Linked DNA regions of Crateriforma conspicua. The protein of the gene in region 2 interacts with the protein of the main gene of each other region in a pairwise test. Links are inferred from orthologs where the notes say so. Each region holds a gene or a part of one and is shown on either strand. Other genes may lie near its edges.

Evidence for each region.
Region 1: the proteins of pepT (region 2) and tpiA interact in binary tests that used the Escherichia coli proteins (3 or more experiments, as listed by UniProt). The link is inferred for Crateriforma conspicua from one-to-one orthologs.

What each region holds. Positions count from the first base shown.
Region 1 is NZ_CP036319.1:6,451,956-6,455,269, reverse strand. The notes cover bases 327-3,313. They hold tpiA (triose-phosphate isomerase), read right to left. Parts: upstream 2,205-3,313; coding sequence 1,449-2,204; downstream 327-1,448. Other genes in these bases: aroF (3-deoxy-7-phosphoheptulonate synthase), read right to left, coding at 2,201-3,238; secG (preprotein translocase subunit SecG), read right to left, coding at 690-1,298; Mal65_RS23610 (YicC family protein), read right to left, coding at 327-572. Outside these bases: more of Mal65_RS23610, read right to left, coding at 1-326. UniProt on the Escherichia coli protein: Involved in the gluconeogenesis. Catalyzes stereospecifically the conversion of dihydroxyacetone phosphate (DHAP) to D-glyceraldehyde-3-phosphate (G3P).
Region 2 is NZ_CP036319.1:1,041,153-1,044,307, reverse strand. What follows is about bases 23-2,850. They hold pepT (peptidase T), read right to left. Parts: upstream 2,145-2,850; coding sequence 900-2,144; downstream 23-899. Other genes in these bases: Mal65_RS03760 (3'-5' exonuclease), read left to right, coding at 2,355-2,850; Mal65_RS03770 (hypothetical protein), read right to left, coding at 148-726; Mal65_RS03775 (hypothetical protein), read right to left, coding at 23-58. Also shown: more of Mal65_RS03775, read right to left, coding at 1-22; more of Mal65_RS03760, read left to right, coding at 2,851-3,155. UniProt on the Escherichia coli protein: Cleaves the N-terminal amino acid of tripeptides.

The DNA.
Region 1 (3,314 bases), 5.4 Mb from region 2 along the record:
GCCGAACGTACCTTCGATTCCAAACGATCCCGGTATCGCTGAACCGTGTCGGGGACAAAGCCTTTGATGGTTTCGACGTGTCCGGCGATCCGGCCGAGGTCGGACGTCAGGCTGGCCGCCATTTCGGCTCCCTCACGTTGGCGCATCTGGTCCAACGCGTCGACCGCGTGCCGAAGTGTGGTGTTGACCAGGTCGCGAAGTGTTTGATCGACTCGGTCGGTCGCGCCATCGGATACCAGGACGCCGGGCAACTGCATCAATCCCACCCAGTCGATGTCTTGGTCCACACCGCAATGGGTTTGCGCGTCTTTGATTTGTCGAAAGTACGACGACACGACGTCGGTGTTGACCTTCACTGCGGTCGACGTTTCTTTGGGACGCCACGTCAAATTGACGGTGAAGGACCCACGGTGGACCCACTTGCGAACGGTTGTTTCGACCGTTGCGGCCAAATCCGCCAACGAATCGGGGGTTCGCACACTGACTTTGATGCCGCGATTGTTGACCGAACGGATTTCGACGGTCACCGTCCCACAGTCGGCCGAGCATTGGGCGCGCCCTTGCCCGGTCATGCTGCGGATTCCGGCGCCGGATGTGCCCGGGGCGTTAGCGGTGGGGGCGAGACCGTCGGACTGGGCTGTCGTCATCAATCGCAATTGCCGTCGTGGGCCAATCGGGCGGGTGGAAGCTTATTCGGCGGACGTGGATTCGTCCGTCTCGGTCGGTTCGTCGCCGTCTTGGGATCCCGCGTCGTCACCGTTCGTCGCATCGTCGGAGACGGCTTCGTCGTCCGCCGCGGTCTCGGTGTTTGATTCCGTCGCCTGATCATCGGTATCGGCATCGGCATCGGCCGCTGCGTCACCGCCGTCGGCGGGCGTCAGTTGCACATTCTCGTTGGCCGAACCGCTGGCATCGTCGCCGACCGACAGGCCACCGAGTCCCAGCGAATCGCCGGTGGGGATGTTCAATCCGTCGGTCGTTTCGTCGGCATCATCGCCCGGTCCACTGGAAACCGCTGGTGTGTTGTCTGCGACCGGCAACGTGTGGGTGCCCAGCAACCACATCGTGAACGCGCAAGTGAAAGCCCAGACGGCGGCCACCACGACGGTGATCACGGTGAACGTGTCGCCCGCTTTGCTGCCGAACGCACTTTGACCGCCCGGTCCACCCAGGGCACCGGTCAATCCGCCGCCGCGGCCACGCTGGATCAGGACCAGAAGGATCAAGAACAGTGAAAGGAAAGCCATCAGGGTGCCCAGCACGACGCCGGCGAAGCTTCCAAGGATCATCAGGTTCATGGGTTCAATCCGTTTAATTTCTGATTGCGGGCAAGGCGTCGACAGCCCGGAGGGGCGACCGGCGACGCGATTGATGCAGGGGGGCGGCCCGTTTACCGACGCAGCGTTGGGCAAACGTTGCAAGCCGGCCCGGTCAATGTTGGTTGGGGGTCAGGAAGCGTTGATGATCGCCACAAAATCGTCGACCTTCAGGCTAGCTCCGCCGACCAAGGCACCGTCGATGTTCGGCTGGGCCAGCAATTCGGCGGCGTTGCCCGGTTTGACGCTTCCGCCGTACTGGATGCGAATTTGTTCGGCGACTTCGCCACCGAATTGTTTGGTCAACAATCCGCGAATGAAGACGTGGACTTCTTCGGCCTGTTCCTTGCTGGCCGTCTTGCCCGTGCCGATGGCCCAGACCGGTTCGTAGGCGATGACGATTCCCGCGGCGCGGGCTTCGTCCAGTCCGGCCAACGAGCCTTCGATCTGTTTGGCAATGACGTCTTCGGTTGTTCTCGATTCACGTTGTTCCAAGGTTTCACCGACGCAGACGATCGGGATCAGATTGCCCGCCAACGCGGCATGCAGCTTGGTGGAAACATCCTTGTCGGTTTCGCCCATCAATTGGCGACGTTCGCTGTGGCCCAGAATGCAGTAGCGGCAACCGATGTCGGTCAACATCGCCGCGTTGACTTCGCCGGTGAAAGCGCCGTCGGATTCCGGATACAGGTTTTGGGCGCCGAGGCCGACCGAGGATCCGGCGACGACGTCGGCGACGGGAGCCAAGTAGACCGACGGAGGGCAAACCGCCACGTCCACCGCCGGCGTGTTGCCGACAGCGTCGACGATGCCTTTGGCAAGTGCGGCGGCCGATTCGGCCCGCATGTTCATTTTCCAGTTGCCAGCGATCAGGGTGCGGCGAGTCATGCCAGGGCCTCCGGGAGCGGTGAAATGGTCTTTTGAAACAGTTCGGCCAGCTGTCGCATTTGCTTGGCCAGCTCTTGGTATTGGTCGGGTAGCAGTGCTTGAGGACCGTCGCTTTTGGCTTCTTCGGGACAGTCGTGCACTTCAACGTGGACGCCATCGGCGCCGGCCGCGATGCCGGCCAAGGCACACGGCGGGATCAGGTCTGGTCGTCCGGTCGCGTGCGACGGGTCGACGATGATGGGCAAGTGCGTCAGGGCTTTGACCGCGGGGACGGCCGCCACGTCGAACAAGTTTCGGGTGATCGTATCGAAGCCTTTGATGCCGCGTTCGCAAAGCACGACGTTCGGGTTGCCCTGCGACAATACGTATTCGGCGCTCATCAACAGGTCTTTGATCGTCGCGCTCATGCCGCGTTTCAACAGCACCGGACGCGACGTCTTGCCGACCTCGGTCAACAGCACAAAGTTCTGCATGTTGCGGGCACCGACCTGCAGCATGTCGGCGTACTTGGCGACCAATTCGACGTTGCGTGGATCGGTCACCTCGGTGACGATCGGCATGCCGTATTCGTCCCCGACTTCGCGAAGGATCTTCAGTCCGTCTTCGCCCAAACCCTGGAATGCGTAGGGGCTGGTGCGGGGCTTGTAGGCACCGCCGCGAAACAGGTTCGCTCCGGCGTCACGGACGGATTTGGCGATGCGGTGCATCCGGTCGGCGTCTTCGACGCTGCACGGGCCGGCGATCATTCCCAAATGGCCGCCACCGATTTGGACGCCCGACACGTTGACGACGCTGGGTTCGGGGTGGGCTTCCAGGGAAGCCAACTTGTATGGCGGCAACACCGGGACGACTTCGCTGACGCCCGGGATCGATCGCAATCGTTCTTCGCTAAGCTTGGATTCGTCGCCGATGATGCCGACGATCGTGCGGTACGTTCCGCGGCTCAGGTGGGCTTTCAGGCCGAGCGATTCCACCTTTTCGATCACATGGTCGACCTGATCGTCGGTGGCTTTGCTTTGTAAAATCAGGATCACGTTTGGACAGACCGGCTAGGGTTGATACGGGGGCGGCAAAACAATCCGCGGCGTCAGGCTAGTCGCGTGGTTGCCG
Region 2 (3,155 bases):
CCTCGGCAAAAGGATTGCGAGAGATACCGTGATGCTCAAGCAAAGATTGAATGTTCATGCAATATCCGGTGCATCCGTTTGCAACGAAAGGTTCAGCGTAGCGACAAGGGCGTTGATCACAGACGAAATCTGAAAGAGCTGGCCCGATCAGGAGGCATCCAGGCTTTTGATCATTTTGACAAAGTCATCACGATTGGCCTGAACGACTTTGGCCGGCCCGATCATCTTGACGAAATACAGGCGTCCTTTGGGGCTTTGCAAAATGGCGCCGGTCATCGCGTAATCCTCGCGTTTGACCATTCGACCACCCGCGAAGGGACCACCGCCCATGCGTTCGCTGAACGAACCGGCGTGGTCGACGATCACGACCTGCCAATCGCCCACTTTCATCGCTTCACGCTTGAACGCACCTTCGGGGCTTTCGCTGAATTGACCTTTCCATCGGGCGATGTTCGGTTCCAATCCACCGCCACTGGCCATGCCATAAACACGGGCGGTCAATTCGTCATCACCCTTGCCATCGGTGGCGACAAATTCGGCTTCGACGATCCGCGATTTCGGCGGTGATTTTTTGAACGCCGCGGGCACCGTCAGTTGGGCTTCGTTGAGAACGTTGATCTTTTCGGTCGTCTTCGTCGCCGCGTCATCGGCCAAAACCGGGGACGACGCCAAGACCGTCAACAAACCGAACGCGGACAAAGTCAGGGGACCGGTGAAGGATCGCATGGCGATGGGCTCCGTTGGAAATTCGTATTGGGGGACAATGCATTCGCGAAAACAAATACACGCGACCGCGAAAAAATTTACCGCAGTCGGACGGTTTACCGTAGTCCCGAAGAAAGCGGATCGACACATCCCTGCCGGCCCGACGCCCTGGTTCACAGCGCCACGGGGTCCCGCTAGCGACGAATCGATCCCCACAATTTCGCCAATTCGACCAAGTGCTCGGTGGCCGCGACCATTTCATCCAAGCACGCAAATTCCGTCACGCTGTGGATATTGTGCTGGCCGCTGGACAGGTTCGGCGTCGGCAGCCCTTTTTCGGTTAACTGGCTTCCATCGGTGCCGCCACGAATGATCGCTTTGGTGCATTTTCGCCCAAGATTCTCAAACGCTTTTTCAGCCAGAGTCACGGATTCGGGCAACTTTTTCAGCCCATCGGCCAGATTGCGATACTGTCGGTAAACGCTGACCTCATATTCGATGCCCGGATGATCGGCGGCCACTTCGGCGGCGATCCGTCGAATCAGCTTGGCATATTCTTCCAAATCACTGGTGTCGAACGAACGCAAAATCAGTTCGACGGTGCCTTCGCCCGTTCGCGCCTTCATGTCATGGGCGTGAATGAAGCCTTCGCGGCCGTCGGTGGTTTCCGGAGTGCAGTGATCTTTGGGCAATCGCGCGACGAATTCCGCGACCGGACGCATCGCGTTGATCATGCGATCCTTCGCGATCGCCGGGTGAATGTTGTGTCCGGTGAATTGGACCGTCGCCCCGTCGGCAGAGAAGGTCTCGACATCCAAAACGTCCGCACCGCCACCGTCGATGGTGTAGGCCACATCGGCCCCAAGCTTGTCCAAGTCGATCTTGTCCGTTCCGTGGCCGATTTCTTCGTCACAGGTGAACAGCAAGCGAATCGGACCGTGCGGCAACGATGGGTTTTCGATCAGCGTTTGTGCCAGTTCCATGATGATCGCCACCCCGGCTTTATCATCACCGCCAAGCAATGTGGTGCCGTCGGTGGTGATCAAAGTCTTCGACACCATGTCGTTCAGATCCGGACAGCCATCGACCGTGATCACGTTTCCGGCGGGAAGCGGAATATCGCCACCGGCATAGGATTCGATCACCTGCGGCTTGACCGACGTGGCCGGTGCCTCGGGTGAAACATCCATGTGGGCGACCAACGCCATCGTCGGACCATCGCCGTAATCACCGACGGCGGGTACGGTCGCCCAGACCAAAGCGTTGTCGTCGATCTGAACATCTTCGGCCGACATGGCACGCAATTCTTCGGCCAGCACCACCGCCAAATCACGCTGTGCCTCGGTGCTGGGGTATGTCTTGCTGTGCGGATCCGCCGGCGTGTCGATTTGGACGTAACGCAGAAAGCGATCCAGCAGGCGTTGGCGATTGATTTGCATGGGGATAAATCGTTCGGTGTCAAATAGCGATTCGGAAACAGCGACGTCGACGCGGTTCAACCGGGGGATTGGTAGAATTTATCCGCACCGGCGTTAAATTGGACGCCAATCCCGTGTGGAAGCAACCCCGCGTCGTCACCCGGCAGCGTGCACTGGTGGCCGAAGCGGCGGGCGGCAAATTTCGACAGTTTTCAATCCAGCGACGACGGCATGACGCAATCGGTCACCTACTTAGTTTTTGATGTCGAAAGCGTGGCCGATGGCGATCTGATTGCCAAAGTCCGATATCCCGGCGAAGGGCTGACGCCGGCCGAAGCGATCGCAAGGTATCAATCGGAAATCTTTGAAAAGTCCGGAACGACGTTCATCCCGCATACCTTTCAAATCCCGATCGCGGTGGTCATCGCCAAACTGGATGCGGAATTCCGGATGCTGGATTTGGTTTCGCTGGATGAACCCCATTTCCGCAGCCATGTGATCACGGCGAACTTTTGGAAAGGGTGGGACATGTACCGCCGGCCCACCTGGATCACATTCAACGGACGATCGTTCGATCTGCCGATCATGGAAATGGCGGCGTTTCGTTACGGCATCTCGCTGGCAAAATGGTTCTCTGGGTCCGGTTACAAAGCCCTTCGCAACCGATTCAACAGCGAAGCCCATTTGGATCTGCAGGACTTGTTGACCAATTTCGGCGCTGCACGATTGAACGGTGGATTGAACTTGGCGGCGCAGTTGCTGGGCAAGCCCGGCAAGATGGGCTTGAACGGTGAAGCGGTCCAACAAAAATATGACGAAGGCGGCAAGATGGAAATCAGCGACTACTGTCGCTGTGACGTCTTAGACACGTACTTTGTCTTCCTCCGATGCATGGTTTTGACCGGCAAGTTGACGCTGGAACAAGAAATCGAATTGGTTCAGCAGGCCAAGGATTTCATCCAACAACGTGCCGATGATTGCCAGGCCTATCAGGACTACCTGGGGCAATGGGGTGAATGGGTGGACCCTTGG